One region of the Streptomyces sp. NBC_01520 genome, then DNA from elsewhere that is predicted to be linked to it. Evidence: riboswitches for the same ligand, from Rfam matches in the RefSeq annotation. Region 1 holds a riboswitch; the other holds the start of a gene.
The links. Region 1 has a riboswitch for cobalamin ahead of OG524_RS08315 (cobalamin biosynthesis protein). Riboswitches for the same ligand answer to the same signal wherever they lie in the genome.
Positions count from the first base shown of each region.

Region 1 (7,049 bases):
GGACGGCTGCCAGGGGGCCAGGGTGTCGTCGGGGCCGTGGAGGATCAGGGTCGGGGTGTGCAGGGCCGTCGGCAGCGAGGTGTCCAGGAGCGGCGCGCCGTGCAGCCCCGTCCGGCCCTGGGCGGCCCGGACGGCGAGGGGCAGCAGCGCGGAGGGGACGCCGTGTGCGGAGGCCAGGGCACGGAGTGTGGCTTCCCAGTCCAGGACCGGGGAGTCGAGGACGAGGCCCCTGATGCGGTCCCGGAGGGCGGAGTTGACGGCGGCGTGCAGGGCCATCGAGGCGCCGGAGGACCAGCCGTGGACGATGACGTTCTCGGCTCCGTAGCGCACGGCGTAACGGATGGCCGCGTCGAGGTCGCGCCATTCGGACTCGCCGAGGTGGCCGAGGCCGTCCGGGGGGCGAGGGGCGCCGGCGTCCCCGCGGTAGGCGAGGTCGAGCACGGGGAGCTGCTGCTCGTGCAGGAAGCCCATGACGTTCAGCGGGTGTTCCCTGCTGGTGCCCAGGCCGTGCACGGTGATCACCCAGGTGTCGCGGGCACCTGGCACGAACCAGGCGGGCAGGAAGCCCAGCTCGCCGGGGATCTCGACCTCCTTGTAGGCCAGGCCGAGGGCGCCGAGCGGGTCGCCGGTGTGGATCTCCGGAGTCATGCGGACCCTGGCGCCCTGTACGAGGCTGCCGCGGTTGACGCGTTCCAGTCTCCGTACGACGGTGTCGGCGGAGCCGTCCGGCGTCTGTACGGTCAGCGGGCCGACGACGGCGTGGACGCCGCGGCCGGTCAGTCCGTACGTGCCGGGGCGCAGGGCGGCGAAGGAACGGGTCAGGGTGATCTGCCCGGCCGCCGTCGCGTGCACGGTGAGTCTGCGGTCTCCGGGGAAGGGGCGGGGCGACGGGGCGCCGAGGGCGGCGTCGCTGGCGTACCGGCCGGCCGCGACCGCTGCCGCTCCGACGCCGAGGATCGTGGTGACGGCTGCTGCCGTCGCTGTTGCCGGGCGCACGGCTTCAGTGTCCCGGCCCGCGGTCCGGACGGCCAGCGGGGCGGGGCCGTCCGGTGCCGGGCCCGCCGTCAGCCGGGCTGGCCGTAGTCCTCCAGGGCGTCCTGGACGTCGCGCAGCTGGGCCCGGGTGAGCAGTGCCGGACTGTGGTCCGGCACGGAGCTCGCGGTGAGCCAGAGCCTGCACATCCATTCGAGCTGGGCGGTGCGGTCGTAGGCCTCTTCGAGGGTGTCCCCGTAGGTGACGGTCCCGTGGTTCCGCAGGAGGCAGCCGGTGCGGTCGCGCAGGGCGGCGAGCATGTGGCTCGCGAGTTCGGGCGTCCCGTAGCGGGCGTAGGGGGCGGTGCGGACCGGTCCTCCGAGCATCGCGGCGGCGTAGTGCACCAGCGGCACCTCGGTGACGAGTGTGGAGACGGCGGTGGCGTGCACGGCGTGGGTGTGGACAACGGCCGCGGCGCGGGTGCTGCCGTAGACGGCCAGGTGGAGGGGGAGTTCGCTGGTCGGGGTCAGCTCGCCGAGCACCTGGCGCCCTTCGAGGTCGACGCCGACGGCGTCGTCGGGTCCCAGCCGGTCGTAGGGCACCCCGGTGGGGGTGACCAGGACGGTCCCGCCGACCCGTGCCGACACGTTGCCCGAGGTGCCGACGACCAGCCCCTCCGCGGCCGTCCTGCGGGCCGTCGCGACGACGCCTGCCCATGCCTGTGCGATCACGTCCCGATCCTGGTCGCTCATGCGGAGATCCTAGGCCGGCCGGGTCGTTCCGCCTGGGCTGTCCCGGCAACGTGACCGAAGTCTCCCCAATGGGGCAAATCCGGCAGCCGGCAGGCACGCCGGGCCGGCCGGGAGGCCGGCACCCGCAGTGCCGCAACGGGTCCGGGCAACTCCTCGCGCACACAAGCGGAATGCCCACACGCGCTTGGGGTCACCACAACGCCCTGCCTAGTTCATCTTCCGTTCACTCAGGTTGCTTACGTTCCTACAGCCACTGACGTCGAACGATTGCCTGGGTAAATGGAACACATCACGCTGCTGCTTGCGATTGTGGTCGTGACAGCTCTCGTGTTCGATTTCACGAACGGTTTCCACGACACCGCCAACGCGATGGCGACCACCATCTCGACCGGCGCTCTCAAGCCCAAGACAGCGGTGGCCATGTCCGCCGTTCTCAACCTCGTCGGCGCGTTCCTGTCGGTGGAGGTCGCCAAGACGATCTCCGGCGGGATCATCAATGAGAACGGCCTCAGAACCGAGGTCATATTCGCGGCGCTCGTCGGCGCCATCCTGTGGAATCTGCTGACCTGGCTGGTGGGCCTGCCCTCCAGCTCGTCCCACGCACTCTTCGGCGGCCTCATCGGCGCCGCGGTGATGTCGGCCGGCTGGTCCTCGATCAACGGCGGCACCGTCGTCACCAAGGTCCTGCTGCCCGCCGTCGCAGCCCCTCTCGTCGCCGGTCTGGCCGCGCTGCTGGCCACGAAACTGACGTACCGCCTCAACCGGAAGATCACCGACGAGGCCCAGCTGAAGTCGACCGCCAAGGGCTACCGGGCCGGCCAGATCGCCTCGGCCGGTCTCGTCTCCCTCGCCCACGGCACCAACGACGCGCAGAAGACGATGGGCATCATCACCCTGGCCCTGGTCACCGGCGGCGTCCTGGCCCCCGGCTCCAACCCGCCGGTCTGGGTCATCGCCTCCGCCGGTATCGCCATCGCGATGGGCACCTACCTCGGCGGCTGGCGCATCATCCGCACCATGGGCAGCGGTCTCACCGACCTCAGGCCGCCGCAGGGCTTCGCCGCCCAGACCAGTGCGGCCACGGTCATCCTGGCCTCCTCGCACCTCGGCTTCTCGCTCTCCACCACCCAGTCCTGCTCCGGCGCCGTGATGGGCGCGGGCCTCGGACGCAAGGGCGGCGTGGTCCGCTGGTCCACCGCCACCCGGATGTTCGTCGCCTGGGGCCTGACCCTGCCGGCCGCCGGTCTGGTCGGCGCGGGCGCGGAGTTCCTCACCAAGCAGGGCCCCTGGGGCGTCGGCGTGGTCGCCGTGCTCCTCGTGGCGGGCTCCGGAGCCATCTGGATGCTGTCGCGCCGCAAGCCGGTCGACCACACCAACGTCAACGCGACCGACGCCGAGCCCGCGGGTGTCGTCACCACCGCCATCGCGGCCGTCAGCCCGCCGCCCGTCGGCTCCGGCGTCCCGGACCTCAAGACCACCATCCCGGCCCCGGCCCCGACGGCCGGAACCCCGGCCGACCCGGCCCGACCGGCCACGGTGTAAGGACAGATCCGAATGAACATCGACTGGGCAGCTCTCGCTTCCGTCTTCGGCGTCAGCCTCGTGGTCACCGTCGCACTGGTCGGCCTCTTCACCCTCGGCATCATCGGTCTCGCCAAGGCGCCGACGGCGCAGGGCGGCTCCTCCGTGATGACGCGCTCCGGCGCGTACGCCTGCTTCGCACTGTGCGTGGCGGCCGTGGCGTACGGGATCCATCTGATCGTCGCCTGACCACCGCACGTGGTCGCACCGGGCCGGACACACACCTGTGTGTCCGGCCCGGTGTGCGTCTGCGCACACTGAAGCCTCGCAGGTCAACGGCAGGTTGACGGGCGTTCGCGGAGCGTGGTGGACTGCCGGAGCCATTTACGGCGACAGGAGAGGAAGCCGGTGCGAATCCGGCGCGGTCCCGCCACTGTCACCGGGGAGCAGCCCTCTCATGGAGGTCACGGTCCGCCACCGCGGACCGGAAGGCCGGGGAAGCTGCGGATCCGGAAGCCAGGAGACTCTCGTCGCCGGTCACGTCGAACCAGGGCGCGGACCCTGAGTGAGGACATCTGCCATGCCTGGCTGCCGTGCGTCGGTCCCTGTGCCACCCGTGACGAAGGCCCTCCGAGGCGCGACGGCCGGCTGAACCGTGCGAGCCGACCGCATCTTCGCGTACGGCGCCGCCGCCGGTCTGCTCGGCGACCTGCTCCTCGGTGATCCGCGGCGGGGTCATCCCGTCGCCGCCTTCGGGCGGGCCGCGGCAGGCGTCGAGAACCGGCTGTGGCGCGACGACCGTGGCCGGGGCGCCCTGCACGCGCTGGTCTGCGCCGGAGGCGCTGCGGGCGCCGCCGCCCTGGCCGCCCGCGCCGTACGGAACCGTCCCGCCGCGGCCGTGGCCCTGACCGCCGCCGCCACCTGGTCCGTCGTCGGCGGGACGTCGCTGGGCCGCGAGGCCCGCACCATCGGCGGCGCTCTCGCCGCCGGTGACATCGAGGTGGCCCGGGAGCGCCTGCCGCATCTGTGCGGCCGTGACCCGTACTCCCTCGACAAGCAGCAGATCGCCCGCGCGGTGGTGGAGTCCGTCGCCGAGAACACCTCCGACGCCGTCGTGGGGGCCCTGGTGTGGGGTGCGCTGGGCGGGGTGCCCGGCCTGGTCGGGTTCCGGGCCGTCAACACCCTGGACGCCATGGTCGGTCACAGGTCGCCCCGCCACCTGCGCTACGGCTGGGCCTCGGCCCGGCTCGACGACCTCGCCGGCTGGCCCGGCGCGCGCCTCACGGCCGTGCTCGCGGTGGCCGCCGGGGGGAACCCGCGCGCGGCCGTACGGGCCTGGCGGGCCGACGCCGGGAAGCATCCGAGCCCCAACGCGGGCCCGGTCGAGGCCTCGTTCGCCGGTGCGCTCGGCGTACGGCTCGGCGGCACCCTCGCGTACGGCGGACGGGTCGAGCACCGGCCCGTGCTCAACGGGGAGGCGGGCCGGGTCGTGCGGGTCGCGGACATCGAACGCGCGGTGCGGCTGTCGCGCCGCGTGAGTGTGCTGGCCCTCGGCGTGTGTGTGGCCGGTCGGCTGGCCGTGGGACGGAGGGGTCGGGCATGAGCGCAGGACCGGGCGGCGGGCTGCTGGTCGCGGGGACCACCTCGGACGCGGGCAAGAGCGTCGTCACGGCGGGGATCTGCCGGTGGCTGGTGCGCCGGGGGGTGAAGGTCGCGCCGTTCAAGGCACAGAACATGTCACTGAACTCCTTCGTCACCCGTGAGGGCGCCGAGATCGGCCGCGCCCAGGCGATGCAGGCGCAGGCCGCCCGGGTGGAGCCGACCGCGCTGATGAATCCGGTGCTGCTCAAGCCCGGCGGCGACCGTTCCAGTCAGGTGGTCCTGATGGGGAAGCCGGTCGGCGAGATGAGTGCGCGCGGCTATCACGGGGGGCGGCAGGAGGCGCTGTTCGGGACGGTCGTGGACTGTCTGGAGCAGCTCCGGGGCACGTATGACGCCGTGATCTGCGAGGGGGCGGGCAGTCCGGCCGAGATCAATCTGCGGCGTACGGACATCGTGAACATGGGCGTCGCGCGGGCCGCGCGCTTTCCGGTGCTGGTCGTCGGGGACATCGACCGGGGCGGGGTGTTCGCCTCGTTCTTCGGTACGACGGCGCTGCTGGCCGCCGAGGACCAGGAGCTGGTCGCGGGGTACCTCGTGAACAAGTTCCGGGGTGACGTCTCGCTGCTGGAGCCCGGTCTGGACATGCTGTACGAGCTCACGGGGCGGCGGACGTACGGGGTGCTGCCGTTCGCCCACGGTCTGGGCATCGACGAGGAGGACGGGCTGCGGGTGTCGATGCGCGGCGCCGTCCGGGAGTCGGTCGTCGCCCCGCCGCACGGGGAGGACGTCCTGCGGGTCGCGGTGTGTGCCGTGCCGCTGATGTCGAACTTCACCGATGTGGACGCGCTGGCGGCCGAGCCGGGTGTGGTGGTGCGGTTCGTGGACCGGGCCGAGGAGCTGGCGGACGCGGATCTGGTGATCGTGCCCGGTACCCGCGGCACGGTGAAGGCGCTCGCGTGGCTGCGTGAGCGGGGGCTGGCCGGCGCGCTGGCGCGGCGGGCCGCCGAGGGGCGTCCGGTGCTGGGCATCTGCGGCGGGTTCCAGGTGCTGGGTGAGTCGATCGAGGACGAGGTTGAGTCGCGGGCGGGGCTCGTCGACGGGCTCGGGCTGCTGCCGGTGCGGGTCCGCTTCGGCCGGGAGAAGGTGCTGGGCCGGCCTGTCGGCTCGGCGCTCGGGGAGCCCGTGGAGGGGTACGAGATCCATCACGGGGTCGCTGAGGTGCGCGGCGGTGAGCCGTTCCTGGACGGGTGCCGGGTGGGCTCGGTGTGGGGGACGCACTGGCACGGGTCGCTGGAGAGCGACGGGTTCCGGCGGCGGTTCCTGGAGGAGGTGGCGCGGGCGGCGGGGCGGCGGTTCGTGGCTGCCCCGGACACAAGTTTCGCGGCGTTGCGGGAGGAGCAGCTGGACCGGCTGGGGGATCTGATCGAGGAGCACGCGGACACGGATGCGTTGTGGCGGTTGATCTCGAAGGGGGCGCCGCGGGGGTTGCCGTTCGTGCCGCCGGGTGCGCCTGCGGCAGGACCGGTGCTGGGGGCTGCGCCTGACCGGGGCTCCGCCCCGGACCCCGGTACTCAATCGCCGGACAGGCTTGAAATGGTGCCCCGGAACGCGGGGCGGACGCCTGGTGTGGCTGGAGATGTTGTGCACGTGACAGAGGAGGCACTGTGAGTACCCCGTATCCCTTCACCGCCATCGTCGGACAGGACGATCTACGGCTGGGGCTGTTGCTCAACGCCGTCAGTCCGGCCGTCGGCGGGGTGCTCGTGCGGGGTGAGAAGGGCACCGCCAAGTCCACCGCCGTGCGGGCCCTCGCCGCGCTGATGCCTGAGGTGTCCGTGGTTTCCGGGTGCCGGTTCTCGTGTGACCCGGTCGTGCCCGATCCGGCGTGTCCCGACGGTCCGCACGAGGCCGGGACCGGCGTGTCACGGGCGGCGCGGACCGTGGAGCTGCCCGTCGGCGCGTCGGAGGACCGGCTGGTGGGCGCGCTCGACATCGAGCGGGCCCTCTCGGAGGGCGTGAAGGCGTTCGAGCCGGGGCTCCTGGCCGACGCGCACCGCGGGATCCTGTACGTGGACGAGGTCAACCTGCTCCATGACCACCTGGTGGACCTGCTGCTGGACGCGGCGGCCATGGGTGCCTCGTACGTCGAGCGCGAGGGCGTCTCCGTACGGCATGCGGCGCGGTTCCTGCTGGTCGGGACGA
Region 1 is NZ_CP109404.1:1,821,202-1,828,250, forward strand. It holds gene OG524_RS08295 (alpha/beta hydrolase) at 1-996, opposite strand, end outside; gene OG524_RS08300 (class II aldolase/adducin family protein) at 1,065-1,724, opposite strand; gene OG524_RS08305 (anion permease) at 2,004-3,266, shown strand; gene OG524_RS08310 (hypothetical protein) at 3,279-3,494, shown strand; cobalamin riboswitch at 3,643-3,772, shown strand; gene OG524_RS08315 (cobalamin biosynthesis protein) at 3,901-4,848, shown strand; gene OG524_RS08320 (cobyric acid synthase) at 4,845-6,515, shown strand; gene OG524_RS08325 (putative cobaltochelatase) at 6,512-7,049, shown strand, end outside.

Region 2 (7,049 bases), 540 kb from region 1:
GGGGCCAGGCCCAGCGACTCCATGCCGTACGCCAGTTCGTCCTCGACGGTGTCGGTGACGAAGTGCGCGAGCGGGTCCTGGCCCACCGTGCCCACCAGATCGGCGAGTTCACGGGGCTTGTGGATACGGGTGTCCCGGCCGTCGACCGTCACCCGGCCGGTCAGCACACCGCCGGTGAAGTGCGGAACGAGACCGGAGACGGCACCCAGCAAAGTCGACTTGCCGACCCCGGACGGGCCGACGAGCAGCACCAGCTCACCCTCGGGAACCGTGAGGTCGACCCCCGAGAGCGTGGGACGGTCCGCTCCCTCGTACCGCACCGAAACCTGCTCGAACCGGATCACGCCTGCTCCTGGGAGTTCTTGGGGGAGGCCGACGGCGGGACGGGCGCCACGGCGGCGGGCAGCAGCCCGATCAGCACCGCGGCGGCGGGCCACAGCGGCAGTACGGGAGCGGTCAGCGGCACGACACCGGGGTACAGCGCCGCCGGATCGGCGGCGGCCGCCCAGAACATCGCCCCGGCCACGGCGGCACCCGAGCCCGCGACCAGCCAGGCACGCGCGCCCCACCGGTCCGGCCGGTAGCGGGTGCGGACCGTGCGCCGGCCGCCCAGCCCGAGCCCCGCCAGGGCGGCGGCCAGTCCGGCCGGCAGCAGCGGCAGCCCGTAGACCGCGCCCTGCGCGGACAGCAGCGCGTACGTTCCCGCGCACACGCCCAGCAGCCCGCCGAGCGTCAGCGCGTTCGTGGTGCGGCGGACGGAGGCAGGGACCTCGGCCGTGCGCCCGTACCCCCGCGCGTCCATCGACGCCGCCACCGCCACCGAACGCTCCAGGGCGCCCTCCAGCACCGGCAGCCCGATCTGGAGCACCGCCCCGATCCCGCCGGTCGGCCGGCCGCGCAGCCTGCGGGCGGTCCGCAGTCGCACCACGTCGGCGACCAGATTCGGTGCGAACGTCATCGCGACGACGACGGCCACCCCCACCTCGTACAGCGCTCCCGGCAGCGACTTCAGCAGCCGCGCCGGGTTGGCGAGCGAGTTCGCCGCACCGATACAGATCAGCAGGGTCGCCAGCTTCGCCCCGTCGTACAGTGCGAACACGACCTGCTCGGCCGTGACCCGGCCGCCGATCCTGACGCCCTGCGCCCAGTCGGGCAACGGCAGTTCGGGGAGCGTGAACAGTGTGTGCGTACCCGGGACCGGTGAGCCGAGGAACACGGAGAACACCAGCCGCACACCGACGACGAACAGCCCCAGCTTGATGAACGCCCCGTACGAACGGGCCCACGGCGCATCCGTACGGCGCGCCGCCACCACATAGCCCGCCACGCCCACCAGCAGTCCGAGCAGCAGCGGATTGGTCGTACGGGACGCGGCCGTGGCCAGACCGAGCGCCCACAGCCACCAGGCCCCGGCCGGCAGCGCGTTGCTGCGGGTCGCCTCGGGAGCGCGCAGGGCACGGTGCGGCCGGGCCGCGCCGGCTTCGCGGGTCATCGGCGGCGACGGGCCTGCAGCACCGCGGCGACACCCAGCAGGAGCACCGCACCGACCCCGGTGAGCACACCGGCCGACGGACCGCCGCCGTCCGGGTCGCCGGCGGCATCCCCGGCGTCCGCGGCGGTCGCCGGGGCCGAGCCGCCGGACCCCGGGGCACCGGAGTCCCCGCCGACCTGCTCACCGCAGCCCGACGCCGGATAGCCCGAGATCGCGCAGAGCATCGCCGAACTGTCGTACCGCAGCGGCTTCGCCACCGAGGCGAGCGCCTCCGCGGTGCTCGCCTCCGGCGCCACCCGCGCACAGGCGGTGCGCGGCACGGGCGGTGTCTCACCGTCCGGGGCGTCCGCCGCCGTGCCCGGGTCGATGACCAGCGCGATCCGCTTGAGGCCGTCCTTCGCCAGGGTGCCCGCGCAGATCGCCCCGAAGTCCGGGGCGCGGCGCGGCTGCGCCGAGTCCGAGGAGTCCTCGCTCACCGAGAAGCGGAAGCCCTGCACGGCGCCGTCGTCGGGCCGCACCAGGGACGGGCCCTGCGTGGCGTACGTCCAGTTCTTCCCGCCGTCGCCCTCCCAGAACGACCAGTAGCGGTAACCCGCCGCCTGCGCGCTCCCCGCGGCCGGCACGACCAGCAGGGCGCCGACGAGGAGAAGCAGTGCCGCGGTGCCGCCCGGCGGGCGCCTCACAGCTGCTGGTTCTTCCGGCGCCCGCTGAGCAGGAAGCCGATGCCCGCGCCGAAGGCGAGTCCGATGCCGACCAGCCACCAGACGCCGAGCCCGCCGTCGTCGCTGCTCGTGTCCTTCGGCTCCTGCGCGGTCGTGGTAGGCGAGGGCACGGCGGTCGCGGCGGGCGCCGGGCCCGTCGCGTTGAGCTGCTTGACGAGGTCGACGCCCCCGAAGTCACGGGCGTCGGTCCCGGTCGCGTGCGCGGCGAGCACCAGCTGCGCGGTGGCGGCGGGGCCGCCCTCCTTCGCCCAGCCCAGCGCGTTCTTCTCCAGGTAGGCGACCGCTCCGGCCGCCTTGTCCTTGTGACCCGACGCCGCCAGCGCGACGACGGCGTCGGCGGTGTTGCCGAAGTCCGGCTGCGGCTCGGTGTCCTCGGCGCCCGGCATCGGCGGCAGCTCCAGATGACCGGAGCCGGCCAGGGCGCCCGCGAGGTAGAAGGCGCCGTTCTGCGCGGACTGCTCCGGGGTCAGGTCCGTGCCCTTGGCGCAGGAGGGCGCCTTCGCCGCGTTGGAGGTGCCGGCCGCCATGCCCTTGCCCATCGCGCCGAGCACCGCCGCCGCCGTGGCGTCCGCGTTGGCCGTGAGCTTGCCGTTCTTGTCCGGCTGGTAGGCGAACGCCCCGCCGTCCTTCCCCCCGCACGGCAGGGCGAACGACTGCAGCGCCGTGTACGGCGTGCTGCCGCCCGGCTTCGTGACCGCGGCCAGCGGTACGCCCGCCCGGGCCAGTGCGCCGATCACGACGGCGGTGGAGTTGGCGTCGCTCGGGCTGCCCGGGTTGTAGCCCCAGCCGCCGTCCTCGTTCTGCACGGACTTCAGCCAGGTGACGCCCTTGTCCACGACCTCGCGGTGCACGGCCAGCTCGACCACGGCCTGGACCGCCGCCGCGGTCGCGTTGGTGTCCGCCACCGTCTTGTCGTCACAGGGCACGGAGGCGTCGCGGTACGAGGTGAAGGCCCCGTCGGCGCACTGCTGGCCGACGAGCCAGTCCACCGACTGCGTGGCAGGCGTGACGAGCTCGATCTTCTGCGCCAGGAAGGCCACCGACTGGCGCCACACGCCGTCGTACGCCGGGTCCTTCGTCCCGTACAGACCGGGCGGCAGCGCCGCGGACGGAGAGGGGGACGGGCTCGGGGCGGCGACCGCCGCAGGGGCGGCGGCGGCACAGAGCACGGCGGTGATCGCGAGCGCTGCCGCGCGGCGGCGTACGGTCATGGCGGGCTGGGCCTCTCCTGCGAGGACCGGGCTCGGGCACACGGATGCACCGGGCTCCGGCCCCGTATACCTCGACGGTGCCGGCCACCGGGGTTCCGGTGGCACGAGCCGGTCACGCTCACGCACGGGGCATTCCGGCTGACCGTCCCTGGGGACGGATGACGGCTGCGGGCCAGCGCCGGATTCGCACCGGCTTCCCCCCGTACGGGCATGATGACGACCCGTTCACTCTACCGGGGCGCTCCACGCCCTCCCCGGGCGCACGGCGACGGGACCGGCCGCGATCCCGGGGAAAGGGCTTCCCAGCAGGTCAAAGCCCGTGCGAAACTCCGGCGGGGGATCAAACGGGCGGGCGCCCGTGGACAGGAACGACCGGGGCGGGAAGCACCAGTGCGTACAAGAGGAACGGCGGCAGCGGCCGCCGCGGTGAGCGCATTCATGACGGTGACCGCGGGCTGCGGTCCCGTCGGCGAGGAGGGGGCCGCGCCGAAACCGTCGCCCGTGCCCACCGTGGCGTTCACCAAGGAGACGGTGACCGGCGAGATAGCCGCCGTCGCCGGGACCGCGGGACTTCCCGCCGGTGACACCTCCACGGCCGGTCTGCCCGCGGGCGACTGGCAGGAGTGCATCGCCCCCTGGATGGGCGACGCGCCGGCCGCGGGGGCGGCCGACGCCTTCGAGGCGGCCGTGCGGCAACTGCGCCAGCGGGACTGGGAGATCGTCTCCAGCCACGCGGAGCAGGACGTCACCTTCCGCACCCTCGCCAAGCGGGGCTGGAAGGTGTACGCCCGGCACTACGCGATGGCGGGCTTCGGCACGGAGCAGATCGTGTCGCTCACCGCGGTCGAGGACGGCTGCGAACTGCCCGAGGAGATCAGGGGCGACTACGAGGACCCGGCCTGACAGCCGGAGTCGGCGATCACGAAGTGGCCCGTCGGTGACTCCCTGAGCGTGTGCGTGACGAACACGTTGTACAGGCCCATGTTCTGCCCGGAGCCGTTCGCGTAGACGTACCCGCCCGAGGTGCGGGCCCGTCCCGCCGTCACGTGCGCGTAGTTCGTCGCCTCGACGCACCGGGCGGGTACGGTACCGCCCGTGGTGGTCGCCGTCACCGCCGTCGAGACGGCTCCGACGGTTCCCGAGGAGTCGACCGCCGCCACCGTCCAGCGGTACGCGGTCCCGGCGCCCAGCCCGGTGTCCGTGACCGAGGGCGAGGCCGGTGCGGCCACCTGGGCGCCGTCGCGGTACACCCGGTACGAGGCGGCTCCCGCGACCGCGTCCCACACCAGCGAGGCCGTGCCGTCCGTGACCCCGGTGACCGTCAGACCGGCCGGGGCGGGCAGTCCGTCCTCGCCGCCCGGGGTGTCCCGGTCCAGGCCCCAGAACAGGCCCGTGCGGTACGTCGAGCAGATCGTGTCCAGGAAGTACGCGGCCGTCGACCCGCACTGCCCGTCGCCCGACCCCGGGTCCACGGCCAGGCCGTGCCCCATGCCGGAGACCGAGAACGTCTCCACGGCCGGCTGCCCGGACGCGTCCTCGTACACGCTCCGGGTCGTGCCGCCGGGCAGGCTCTCCGTGCGGGACGGGGTCTGGCCGATCCCCCAGACGTCGGTCCACTGGTCGCGCAGCGCCGTGGCGTTGGCCGGGTGGACCGTGTAGTCCGAGGTGCCCTGCCAGACCGAGACCCGGGGCCAGGGGCCGGTCCAGCCCGGGTAGGAGGCGCGGACCTTGTCGCCCCACTGGGCGGGCGACAGCTTCTGCGGGCCCGTCTGGCAGCCCGACGCGGCGGCCTGGCTGGTGGCGCACTGCGCGGGCAGCCCGGAGGCCACGGACCCGCCCGCGAACACGTCCGGGTAGGCGGCCAGCAGGTCGGCGGCCATCCCGCCGCCCGCCGACAGTCCGGTGACGTACACCCGGCGGCCGTCGGAGCCGTACGTCTGCTTCGCGTACTCGACCATCTGCGCGACGGACGCGGCCTCCCCCCGGCCCCGGGTGCTCTCGGCCGGGTCGAACCAGCCGAAGCAGGACAGCGGGTTGTTCGCCGACGTCGTCTGCGGGAAGACGACGTCGAAGCCCCACAGGTCGGCGTACTGCGGCCAGCCCGAGTGGGAGTAGTAGGCGTCGGCGGACTGTGCGCAGCCGTGCAGCGCGACGACGAGGGGCGCGCCCGCCGGCACGTCGTCGGGCGTGTAGGCGTACATCTGCAGACTGCCGGGATTCGAGCCGAAGCCCGTGACCTGCCGCAGACCGGCGGCGGCCGTGGCCGGCGGGGCGGCCAGAGCGGTACCGGGGGCCGGGGCGAGCAGGATCAGGACGGCGGCGGACGCGATGCGGCGGAGCAGGCGTCGGAGGGTCGGTGGGCGCACGGTGGGGCCTCCCTGGTCGGGTCGGGCGTGCGGACTTACCGGCCGGAAACTATTGGCCGGGGAGCGCCCCGCCCATGTGACAGACGGACATCCGCCGATTCCCGCTGTGTGCGGCGCTCCTCTTGCGCCCGCCGCGGGCCGGGGAGAACGGCGGGGACCGCCCGCCCGCCGCCCGCCCCGCACCATGTACGCCGCCACCATGGCCCCGCCCGAGGGTGTGTGCACCGACCCCGTGTGATGCGGGCGGTGACGTCCTTACGGTGACGCCCATGCAGACTTCCCGGACCCCGGACCACGCACCCCCCACACCGCCCGCAGACCGGTTCCTGGCCGGACGCACCGCCCTGGTCACCGGTGCGGCGAGCGGTATCGGACTGGCCTGCGCCCAGGCGCTCGCCGCCGCGGGCGCCCATGTCCACGTGGTGGACAAGGCCGCAGACGCGGCGAAGGACCTGGCCGAGCGGATCGGCGGAACGGCCTGGGTGGCCGACCTCTCCATGGCCGAGGCGGTGGAAGCGCTCCCCGCCGACGCGGACATCGTGGTCAACAACGCGGGGCTGCAGCATGTGGCACCGGTGCACGACTTCCCGCCGGAGCGCTTCACACTGATCCACCGGGTGATGGTGGAAGCCCCGTTCCGCATCTTGCGCCGGACGCTCCCCGGCATGTACGAACGCGGCTGGGGGCGTGTCGTCAACATCTCGTCCGTGCACGGGCTGCGCGCCAGCCCCTACAAGTCGGCCTACGTGTCGGCCAAGCACGCACTGGAGGGACTCAGCAAGGTGGTCGCACTCGAAGCGGCGGAGCACGGGGTGACCAGCAACTGCGTCAGCCCCGGCTACGTCCGCACCCCCCTGGTCGAGAACCAGATCGCCGACCAGGCCCGCAGCCACGGCATCTCGGAACAGGAGGTGGTCGGTCGGGTGATGCTGGAGCGCAGCGCCGTCAAGCGGCTCATCGAACCCGGTGACGTGGCCGGGGCCGTCCTGTGGCTGTGCGGTCCCGGCACGGGGCACATCACCGGAACCTCCCTCGCGATGGACGGCGGCTGGACCGCCAACTGACCCTCCGCCCGCACCCCGAGAGACGATGGCCGCCCATGTCTGCACCGTCCCCCTCCGCCGCGCTCCTCCTGGCACGCCTCCTCGACCTGCTGGCCGACGACGCCCCCGCCGAGGCGCTCGGCGCCGTCACCTCGGAGGCCAGGGCCGCCGGGGTGCCCGCCGCCGACCTGGCCGAGGTGGAGCGGGCGGCCGCC
Region 2 is NZ_CP109404.1:2,361,148-2,368,196, reverse strand. It holds gene OG524_RS10755 (ABC transporter ATP-binding protein) at 1-344, opposite strand, end outside; gene OG524_RS10750 (energy-coupling factor transporter transmembrane component T) at 341-1,492, opposite strand; gene OG524_RS10745 (SCO2322 family protein) at 1,489-2,175, opposite strand; gene OG524_RS10740 (prenyltransferase/squalene oxidase repeat-containing protein) at 2,172-3,425, opposite strand; cobalamin riboswitch at 3,532-3,655, opposite strand; gene OG524_RS10735 (hypothetical protein) at 3,864-4,328, shown strand; gene OG524_RS10730 (PHB depolymerase family esterase) at 4,310-5,791, opposite strand; gene OG524_RS10725 (3-hydroxybutyrate dehydrogenase) at 6,061-6,855, shown strand; gene OG524_RS10720 (helix-turn-helix domain-containing protein) at 6,891-7,049, shown strand, end outside.
Region 2: linked by a shared signal. The riboswitch ahead of OG524_RS10740 (prenyltransferase/squalene oxidase repeat-containing protein) and the one ahead of OG524_RS08315 (cobalamin biosynthesis protein) in region 1 are both predicted to bind cobalamin.